Linked DNA regions of Sagittula stellata E-37. The protein of the gene in region 1 binds, or shares a complex with, the protein of each later gene. Links are inferred from orthologs where the notes say so. Each region holds a gene or a part of one and is shown in the gene's direction. Other genes may lie near its edges.

What was found. Proteins that work in one complex are often made in the same cells at the same time.
Region 2: the proteins of metK (region 1) and groL are in contact, whole or in part, in a cryo-EM structure (PDB 8P4O), measured with the Escherichia coli proteins. The link is inferred for Sagittula stellata E-37 from one-to-one orthologs.

The regions. Positions count from the first base shown.
Region 1 is NZ_CP155729.1:4,165,360-4,168,867, reverse strand. Bases 701-3,508 are described here. They hold metK (methionine adenosyltransferase), read left to right. Parts: upstream 701-1,417; coding sequence 1,418-2,599; downstream 2,600-3,508. Other genes in these bases: aroA (3-phosphoshikimate 1-carboxyvinyltransferase), read left to right, coding at 3,499-3,508; trmB (tRNA (guanine(46)-N(7))-methyltransferase TrmB), read left to right, coding at 2,693-3,406; lnt (apolipoprotein N-acyltransferase), read left to right, coding at 701-1,308. Outside these bases: more of lnt, read left to right, coding at 1-700. UniProt on the Escherichia coli protein: Catalyzes the formation of S-adenosylmethionine (AdoMet) from methionine and ATP.
Region 2 is NZ_CP155729.1:791,741-798,136, forward strand. Bases 430-3,364 are described here. They hold groL (chaperonin GroEL), read left to right. Parts: upstream 430-1,042; coding sequence 1,043-2,686; downstream 2,687-3,364. Other genes in these bases: ABFK29_RS03610 (transglutaminase-like domain-containing protein), read left to right, coding at 430-440; ABFK29_RS03615 (co-chaperone GroES), read left to right, coding at 682-993; ABFK29_RS03625 (hypothetical protein), read left to right, coding at 2,935-3,201; ABFK29_RS03630 (gamma-glutamylcyclotransferase family protein), read right to left, coding at 3,205-3,364. In the rest of the region: more of ABFK29_RS03610, read left to right, coding at 1-429; more of ABFK29_RS03630, read right to left, coding at 3,365-3,636; ABFK29_RS03635 (ribonuclease HII), read left to right, coding at 3,778-4,395; ABFK29_RS03640 (site-specific DNA-methyltransferase), read left to right, coding at 4,510-5,607; ABFK29_RS03645 (cupin domain-containing protein), read left to right, coding at 5,757-6,396.

The DNA.
Region 1 (3,508 bases):
AGCTGGATCGTCGAGCCTTTCATGGTCGATGCCGCCGCCACCGGATGGATGGCGCCCTTCGGATTGCTCGGCCTCGCGGGTGGGCTGGCGTTGTTCTGGGCGTTGGCGTTCTGGGGCGCCGGCCATGCGCGGCACCGGGTGCTGCCTGCGCTGGTGGTCACGTGGACCGCCGCAGAGCTGGCACGCGCCTATGTGCTGACCGGTTTTCCGTGGGGCCTGGTGGGGTATCTCTGGCTGCCGGTGGCACCGATCCAGTGGGTGTCGCTGATCGGGCCGCACGGGCTGACCTTCCTGACCTTTGCGACCGCCGCACTCTATGCGGCGGAGGCGCCCCGGCGCGGGATGCGGCTGTTGCCGCCGGTGCTTGGGGTGACCGCACTGCTGGCGCTGTTCGGCGGCGGACAGGCGCTGCTCCCGCCGCTGCAGGATCTTGAAGGCCGGCCGGTCGTGCGGTTGATCCAGCCCAACGCACCGCAGCACCTGAAATGGCGGCGGGACATGGTGCCGATCTATTACCGCCGTCAGGTCGACTTCACCTCGGCGCCGATGCAGGACGGCGACAGCAGGCCGGACCTCGTGATCTGGCCGGAGACGGCGCTGCCGACGCTGTTGCACCGTTCGGCCAACGAGCTGGGCGAGATCAGCCTTGCCGCTGGGGCGGCGCAGGTGGTCGTCGGGCTTCAGCGCGAGAACTTCGGCAACTGGTACAACTCTCTGGTTCTGATGGGACCGGACGGCGACGTGCGGCAGGTGTATGACAAGTACCACCTCGTGCCGTTCGGAGAGTACATGCCGGCCAAAGCGGTCTTTGCCCGCTGGAACATCGCCGGACTGGCCGCGCGGGCAGAGGGCGGTTACAGCCCCGGACCCGGGCCGGAGCTTCTGGATCTGGGGCCGCTCGGTGTCGCACTGCCGCTGATCTGCTACGAGGCGGTGTTTCCGCAGGACGTGTACCGCGCGCCGGGACGGCCCGACATGCTGATGCAGATCACAAACGATGCGTGGTTCGGCGCCTTCTCCGGCCCGTACCAGCATCTTGAACAGGCGCGGATCAGGGCCATCGAGCAGGGTCTGCCGATGCTGCGGGCCGCCAACACCGGCGTTTCGGCGGTGATCGACGGCGCGGGCCGGGTGCTGGCGGCGCTGCCGCTGAACGAGGCGGGGTATTTGGACGCGCCGCTGCCGCCGCCGCTGCGGGGCACGCTCTACAGCCGGACGGGGGACCTGCCGATGCTTGTGATGCTTCTGCTTTTCGCGGGCCTTCTGATGCGACACCATCGCATCGCATTGCGCAGAGAAAACGATTGACCCGTTCCCCTGCGGAGCGTAGGCCGAACCGAGGTCTGGAAAATGGCCCAACAAACCCCGTCACAACGGCTTCCTGGCGTGACGGAGAAACCCGAATGGAGCACCCCCCATGTCCCGACAGAGTTACGTTTTTACGTCCGAGTCCGTCTCGGAAGGGCATCCCGACAAGGTCTGTGACCGGATCTCGGATGCCGTTCTCGACGCGTTCATCGCGGAAGATCCGCTGGCGCGCGTCGCCTGCGAGACCTTCGCCACCACCAACCGTGTCGTCATCGGCGGAGAAGTCGGCCTGACCGATCAGGCCAAGCTGGCGGAGTACATGGGGCGCATCGACGACATCGCCCGCGCCTGCATCAAGGACATCGGCTATGAGCAGGAGAAGTTCCACCACGAGACGGTGGAGATCACCAACGTCCTGCACGAGCAGTCCGCGCATATCGCGCAGGGGGTGACCGGCGGCGGCAACCGCGACGAGGGTGCCGGCGACCAGGGCATCATGTTCGGATACGCCACCAACGAGACCGACGCTCTCATGCCTGCGCCGATCCTGTTCAGCCACGCGATCCTCAAGCGGTTGGCCGAGGTGCGCAAGGATGGCACGGAGCCGACCCTGCGCCCCGACGCGAAATCGCAGCTTTCGGTGCGTTACGAGGGTGGCAAGCCGGTCGGCGTGACCTCCATCGTGCTGTCGACCCAGCACGAGAGCGAGAGCCAGACCTCCGACGACATCCGGGCCATCGTCGAACCTTACATCCGCCAGATCCTGCCCGAAGGCTGGATTTCCGGCGAGACGGAATGGTGGGTGAACCCCACGGGCACCTTCGTGATCGGCGGGCCGGACGGAGACGCGGGTCTGACCGGGCGCAAGATCATCGTGGACACCTACGGTGGCGCGGCTCCGCACGGCGGCGGCGCGTTTTCCGGCAAGGACCCGACCAAGGTGGACCGCTCGGCCGCCTATGCCGCGCGCTACCTTGCCAAGAACGTGGTCGCGGCTGGCATGGCAGAACGCTGCACCGTGCAGTTGTCCTATGCTATCGGCGTGGCCCGGCCGCTGTCGATCTACGTCGATACCCATGGCACAGGCGAGATCGACGCCGCCGCGATCGAACGGGCGATCCCGAAGGTCATGGACCTGACCCCGCGCGGCATCCGCACGCACCTGGACCTGAACAAGCCGATCTACGCGCGCACCGCCGCCTACGGCCACTTCGGCCGCGCGCCTGAGGCGGATGGCGGCTTTTCGTGGGAGAAGACCGACCTGGCGGAGGCGTTGGCAAAGGCCGTGTGAGGCGGCCACCTGCGCGCGACGAACGGGAAACCGAGGGCGTTCCAGGTGGAGCGCCCTTTTCTTTTGTGCGAGGCGAGGCTACACGCCCCGGCCATGACCACGTCGAACAAGCATCCCGATGCGCCCTGGCGCAACTTCTATGGCCGTGTGCGGGGCAAGACCCTGCGCCCCAGCCAGGTGGAATACATCGAGGAAGATCTGGCCGCCCTGTCGCCGGGACCGGTCGACTGGGACGTGAACCCCGACCGCGACCCTCTGGACCTGAAGGCGCGGTTCGGCGACCGGCCCCTCTGGCTGGAGATCGGGTTTGGCGGTGGCGAGCACCTCGTCCACCAGGCGGAGACCTACCCGGACGTGGCGATCATCGGCTGCGAGCCGTTCATGAACGCGGTGGCGATGCTTCTGGGCAAACTGCGCGACGCGGGGTGCGAAAATGTCTCGGTCCATCCGGGCGACGTGCGCAACCTCTTCGACGTGCTGCCGGAGGCGTCGCTCGACAAGGCGTTCCTGCTGTATCCCGATCCCTGGCCGAAGAAGAAGCATCACCGGCGGCGGTTCGTTACGCAGGAGCACCTCGCGCCCCTGCACCGTGCCCTGAAACCCGGGGCGGAGTTCCGCGTGGCCACCGACATCCCGGACTACGTCCGTCAGGCGCTGGTCGAGGTGCCGAAAGCCGGGTTCCGGTGGGAGGCCGAGGCGCCGGAGGACTGGCGCCGTCCGTGGTCCGACTGGCACTCCACCCGGTACGAGCAGAAGGCCCTGCGCGAGGGCCGGGTGCCGCACTACCTGACGTTCCGCAAGCATTGAGGGCGAAGGCGGCGCGCAGCCCCGCCCTACGGGCCGTTGCGCCCGTACCTGCGCCGCGCTAACAGTGCCGCGATCTTGACAGGAGACGCCGCATGTCCGCCC
Region 2 (6,396 bases), 3.4 Mb from region 1 along the record:
AGTTCACGGCTTTCGTCGGCAAGCGGTTCGGTCATCTGGAGGGGGGCGCCAAGGTCGCGGCGATCCGGGACTGGATCGAGGACGAGCTGGACTACGTTCCTGGCAGCTCGGACGCGGACACAAATGTGCTGGAGACCTTCGCCGGCCGGCAGGGTGTGTGCCGCGACTATGCGCATCTGTTCTGCACGATGGTCCGTGCCGCCGAGATCCCGGCCCGCTGCGTGGCCGTATATGGTCCGGACGTGACCCCCCAAGACTTTCACGCGGTTGGACAGGTCTGGCTCGATGGGGCGTGGCATCTCGTCGATCCCACGGGTATGTGCACTGCGGATGCCCTGGCCGTCGTGGCCGTCGGCCGGGACGCCTATGACATCGCGTTTCTCGGATCGCAGGCCCCTGCGGAGCTGGTCGAGCAGACCGTGCGCGTCACACGCGGCTGACAGGCCGTGCGGTGATCCGTCCCGGGGGGGCTTGGGTTCGGCCCTGTCCTGCTTATGTATGCTGTGCATGAAACCTTGGCCCCGCAGCGCAAAGATCGCGCAAAAATTCTCATCGCCTCATGTTGACACGACTCGGCTCGTTCCTTACCTCAGCGCCGTTAGCACTCTCTCCACTTGAGTGCTAACGGCCCGCTCGAAGACGAGGGGCCAAGGTTGTAACTTTGAGCTAGGAGACTCGAAGATGGCATTCAAACCGCTTCATGACCGCGTGCTGGTTCGTCGCGTAGAATCGGACGAAAAGACTGCTGGTGGCCTGATCATCCCCGATAGCGCCAAGGAAAAGCCGGCAGAGGGCGTGGTTGTCGCGTGTGGCGAAGGTGCACGCAAGGACAGCGGCGAGCTGATCGATATGGCCGTCAAAGAGGGTGACAAGGTCCTCTTCGGCAAGTGGTCGGGCACCGAAGTCAACGTCGGCGGCGAAGAGCTGCTGATCATGAAGGAAAGCGACATCCTGGGCATCATCACCGATGACGCGGCTGCCAAGGCAGCCTGAGCGCCGGTTCTGATTTCCAACGACAACTTCTGAAACAGGAGACTTTCGAATGTCCGCAAAAGACGTGAAATTCAACACCGACGCCCGCACGCGCATGCTGAACGGCGTCAACATCCTCGCCGACGCCGTGAAGGTGACGCTTGGCCCGAAAGGCCGGAACGTGGTTCTGGACAAATCCTTCGGCGCGCCGCGCATCACCAAGGACGGTGTGTCCGTGGCGAAGGAAATCGAACTGGAAGACAAGTTCGAGAACATGGGCGCGCAGATGGTGAAGGAAGTCGCTTCCCGCACCAACGACGAAGCCGGTGACGGCACCACCACTGCGACCGTTCTGGCACAGTCCATCGTCCGTGAAGGCATGAAGGCCGTTGCGGCCGGCATGAACCCGATGGATCTGAAGCGCGGCATCGACATGGCAACCGCCAAGGTCGTCGAGCACATCAAGAACGCTGCCCGCACCGTCGAGAACTCCGACGAAGTCGCACAGGTCGGCACCATCTCCGCCAACGGTGAAGCCGAGATCGGCCGTCAGATCGCAGACGCGATGCAGAAGGTCGGCAACGAGGGTGTCATCACCGTCGAAGAGAACAAAGGCCTCGAAACCGAGACCGACGTCGTCGAAGGCATGCAGTTCGACCGCGGCTACCTGTCGCCGTACTTCGTGACCAACGCCGACAAGATGATTGCAGAGCTCGACGACTGCATGATCCTGCTGCACGAGAAGAAGCTCTCGTCGCTGCAGCCGCTCGTGCCGCTGCTCGAGCAGGTGATCCAGTCGCAGAAGCCGCTGCTGATCATCGCGGAAGACGTCGAAGGCGAAGCGCTGGCGACCCTCGTGGTCAACAAGCTGCGCGGCGGCCTCAAGATCGCAGCCGTCAAGGCACCGGGCTTCGGCGACCGCCGCAAGGCCATGCTGCAGGACATCGCGATCCTGACCGGCGGCCAGGTGATCTCGGAAGATCTCGGCATGAAGCTTGAGAATGTCACCATGGACATGCTCGGCACCGCCAAGACCGTCAACATCACCAAGGACGAGACGACCATCGTCGACGGCCACGGTGAGAAGGCAGAGATCGAAGCGCGCGTTTCCCAGATCCGTACCCAGATCGAGGAAACCACCTCCGACTACGACCGTGAGAAGCTGCAGGAACGCGTTGCCAAGCTGGCAGGCGGTGTGGCTGTCATCCGCGTCGGCGGCATGACCGAAGTCGAAGTGAAAGAGCGCAAGGACCGCGTGGACGACGCTCTGAACGCAACCCGCGCAGCCGTGCAGGAAGGCGTTGTCGTCGGTGGCGGCGTGGCGCTGGTGCAGGGTGCGAAGGCTCTGGACGGTCTGGAAGGTCAGAACGCCGACCAGAACCGCGGCATCTCCATCGTGCGTATCGCACTGGAATCGCCGCTGCGTCAGATCGCGCAGAACGCGGGTGTCGACGGGTCCGTCGTCGCCGGCAAGGTGCGTGAATCCACCGACCTCAAGTTCGGCTACAACGCGCAGACCGACGAATACGGCGACATGTTCAAGTTCGGCGTCATCGACCCGGCCAAAGTCGTCCGCACCGCTCTGGAAGATGCAGCCTCGATCGCAGGCCTGCTGATCACCACGGAAGCGATGGTCGCGGACAAGCCGCAGAAAGAAGGCGCAGGCGCCGGCGGTGGCATGCCCGACATGGGCGGCATGGGCGGCATGATGTAATCTGCCCGCCGCAGATCAAATCACGGAAGGGCCGGTGTTTCACCGGCCCTTTTCTTTGTAGCGGATCTGGTCGCAGGGATGCGGTCGTTTGGCCTTGGTCGCCCTGGCAGGCGTCCCGATGAGCTCCTTGAAATTCCGAGCGTGTCGAGCCATGCCGGAATTCCGCTCGCGGAAACGATGCCCGATGGCTATCCTGCGTCAGCACTGGATGGGACGCGCTCATGAGTCGTCGGGACAGCAGGAAAGCCATGGAGCTGCGTCTACCGGACGATCTCCGAAAGCGTCTGGTTTCGACCTCCGGTCAGTTCCTTCCTCTCGCTTATCTTGCACGACAGGCCCTGCGCCGCGCTTTGGACGGCGAGGTCGGCTGGGAAGTCGATGTGAACCCCGGCACGGCCCGTCCGATCCTCCTGCAGCTTTCCACGGAGGAACAGGCGCGTCTGGACATCTGGATCTCCGCGCGGGGCGTGAATGCCGAGGTCGCCGTGCTGTCGCTGATCTCTGCCGTCGTCTGACGGTCAGCGCACGTCGGGGGCAACGTCCGAAAAGCGGCCCTCGGGGAGCGGCTGCGCGGTGCTGACATCCCAAGTGTACAGATAGCATTCGGCGTCGTGGCGTGTGCCATCGTGCAGGATGACCTCGATGGTACGCCGCAGGTATTCGTGCGGCTCGGGCCAGTCCGGAGAGCAGCCCTCGAAATCGTCCAGCGAACCGAACACGGCATCCGGGTCGTGGACGCGATGCAATTCGCCATGCACCCGATCGTCCGGATCGGGCGAGGGCAGGGCGCCGGGATAGGCGTTTTGCCCGGGGTCGTCCGGGTCGTCGATCAGGTAAAGCCTGGCACGGATCGTGCCTTGGCCGAGAGAGGACGCATGGCGGCGCAAGAGCGCGCCCATTGGATGGTCCGCGGTCGTGGTCAAGGTGCCGTACACAAACAGCAGGGTCATCGTCTGGACTCCGTTGGCCTGGGTGCCACTTGATAGGAAATCCCGGGTCCTAGTTGAAGCCGCAATTGTCCTGCCTGACGTCGCGGTGTCCGTGTTTCGTTGGGACTGCCGTGGATCGAGGCGCTTGCCGCAACGCCCGTCATGCGCTTTGAACCCGCCATGGAAATGAGATTCGAAGAGGCGCTTTGGGCGCAGGGTGTGAATCGGGTGGCTGGCGTCGACGAGGTGGGGCGCGGGCCTCTGGCAGGGCCGGTCGTGGCGGCGGCGGTGGTGCTGAACCGGGCATCGATCCCGGACGGGCTGAACGACTCGAAAAAGCTGACCATCAAGCGGCGGGAGTTCCTGGCTCCGCTCTTGTGGCAAAGCGCTGAGGTGTCAATCGGCCAGGCCTCCGTCGAAGAGATCGACGAGACGAACATCCTGCAAGCCAGTCTTCTGGCAATGCGGCGGGCCGTCGAAGGGCTGCCGAAGCCGCCGGACCATCTTCTGGTCGACGGCAACCGCGCACCGGGCGGTATTTCATGTGACGCGACGTGTATCGTGGGCGGCGACGGGCGCAGCCCGAGCATCGCCGCGGCCTCAATTGTGGCCAAAATCTGGCGCGATGATGTCATGAAAAGGGCCGCGACACAGTACCCGGGTTATGGATGGGAAACGAACGCCGGATACCCGACGAAGTGTCACAAATCTGCCCTTCGAAATCTTGGGGCGACGCCATTCCATAGACGTTCGTTCAAGCCGGTGCGCGATATCTTGTGACAAGCTAAATCTGCAACCCACTGATTCAATAAATAAATTGACCGCGAATCGGTTTCGACTCAGATTCGACACCAACGACTGAGCGTGACAACACGCCGGGGACAGAGGCAGAGAATGACAACGATGACACGTGCGAAGAGCGCAGCCGCGCTCCCGATCAATCAGATATTGGATGGCGACTGTATCCAGGTGATGAACAGTCTGCCTGAGGCTTCGGTCGATCTGATCTTTGCCGATCCTCCTTACAACCTGCAGCTCAAGGGGGAGCTGCACCGTCCCGACAACTCCCGCGTGGATGCGGTCGACGACCATTGGGACCAATTCAGCAACTTCGCCGCCTATGACGCCTTTACCCAAGACTGGCTGCGTGCGGCGCGCCGATTGCTCAAGCCTGACGGGGCGATCTGGGTGATCGGTTCTTATCACAACATCTTCCGGGTTGGCGCCGCGTTGCAGGACGCAGGCTTCTGGATCCTGAACGATGTGATCTGGCGCAAGGCCAATCCGATGCCGAATTTCCGTGGCAAGCGGTTCACCAATGCGCATGAGACGATGATCTGGGCGTCGAAGTCGGAAGGGGCGAAGTACACCTTCAACTACGAGGCGCTGAAATCCCTGAACGAGGGCATCCAGATGCGCTCTGACTGGGTTCTGCCGATCTGCAACGGCGGCGAGCGCCTGAAGGACGCCAACGGTGACAAGGCCCATCCGACGCAGAAACCTCAATCGCTGCTGCACCGTGTCATCGTCGGATCGACGAACCCGGGCGACGTTGTGCTGGACCCGTTCTTCGGGACTGGCACGACAGGCGCCGTGGCCAAGATGCTGGGCCGCGACTGGATCGGGATCGAACGCGAAGCGGCCTACCGCGAGGTTGCGCTGAAGCGGCTGGGCGACGTGCGGGCCTTCGACAAGGGCGCGCTTGAGGTCAGCACCTCCAAGCGGGCAGAACCGCGCGTGCCCTTCGGGCAGCTGGTCGAACGCGGCATGCTGCGCCCCGGCGAGATGTTGATCAACGGCCGCGGCCAGATGGCCAAGGTGCGCGCCGACGGCACGCTGGTGGGCGACGGTGTCACCGGTTCCATCCACCAGGTCGGCGCAAAGCTGGAAGGCGCGCCGTCCTGCAACGGCTGGACCTACTGGCACTTCCGTCGCGACGGCAAGACGGTGCCGATCGACGTTCTGCGTCAGCAGATCCGGTCGGAGATGTAAGACACCCCTGAGGGGTCCCGAGAATTCAAGAACACCGCCGGTGCACTGTGGGCTGCCACAGGCACTGACTTGCCCCGTCTGCCCTGCAGACGGGGCTTTTTTCGCCAGCAGGACAGGCTATCCTTGAGTGCGGAAAGGGAGGGCTTCCGATGCGGGTGAGAGCGGACTTCACGCAGGACGAGGTGGTGCGTCCACAGGACTACGAATGGCGCTCGTCCCCGGCGAGCGGTGTGGACCGGATGATGCTGGACCGGATCGGCGAAGAGGTCGCGCGCGCAACCACCATCGTGCGCTTCGCCCCGAACAGCGCATTCGACCCTCACACGCACGGCGGCGGAGAGGAATACCTCGTGCTGGAGGGCGTGTTCTCGGACGAGTTCGGCGACTATCCGGCGGGCACCTACGTGCGCAATCCCATCGGGACGCGGCACACACCACGGATCGGTCCCGAAGGTGCGACGATCCTTGTGAAACTGTGTCAGTTCGACAAGGAGGACACCGAACAGAAAGTCATCGACACACGCAGGACGCAGTTCCGGCCGGGCGTGGCGCCGGGGCTGACGGAACTCCTTTTGCACGAGGTGCCGGGCGAACGTGTCCGCATGGTCCGGTTCGCTCCGGGCGCATGGCTGGAGCGGGCGGACCACAGGTCATCCGAAGAGATTTTTGTGGTCGAGGGCACGCTTGACGACGAGTCCGGCCGTTATCCCGCCGGAAGCTGGCTGCGCAGCCCGGGCGGCGCGGGAAACCGAATGGGATCGCGGGACGGCTGCCTGCTTTACGTCAAGA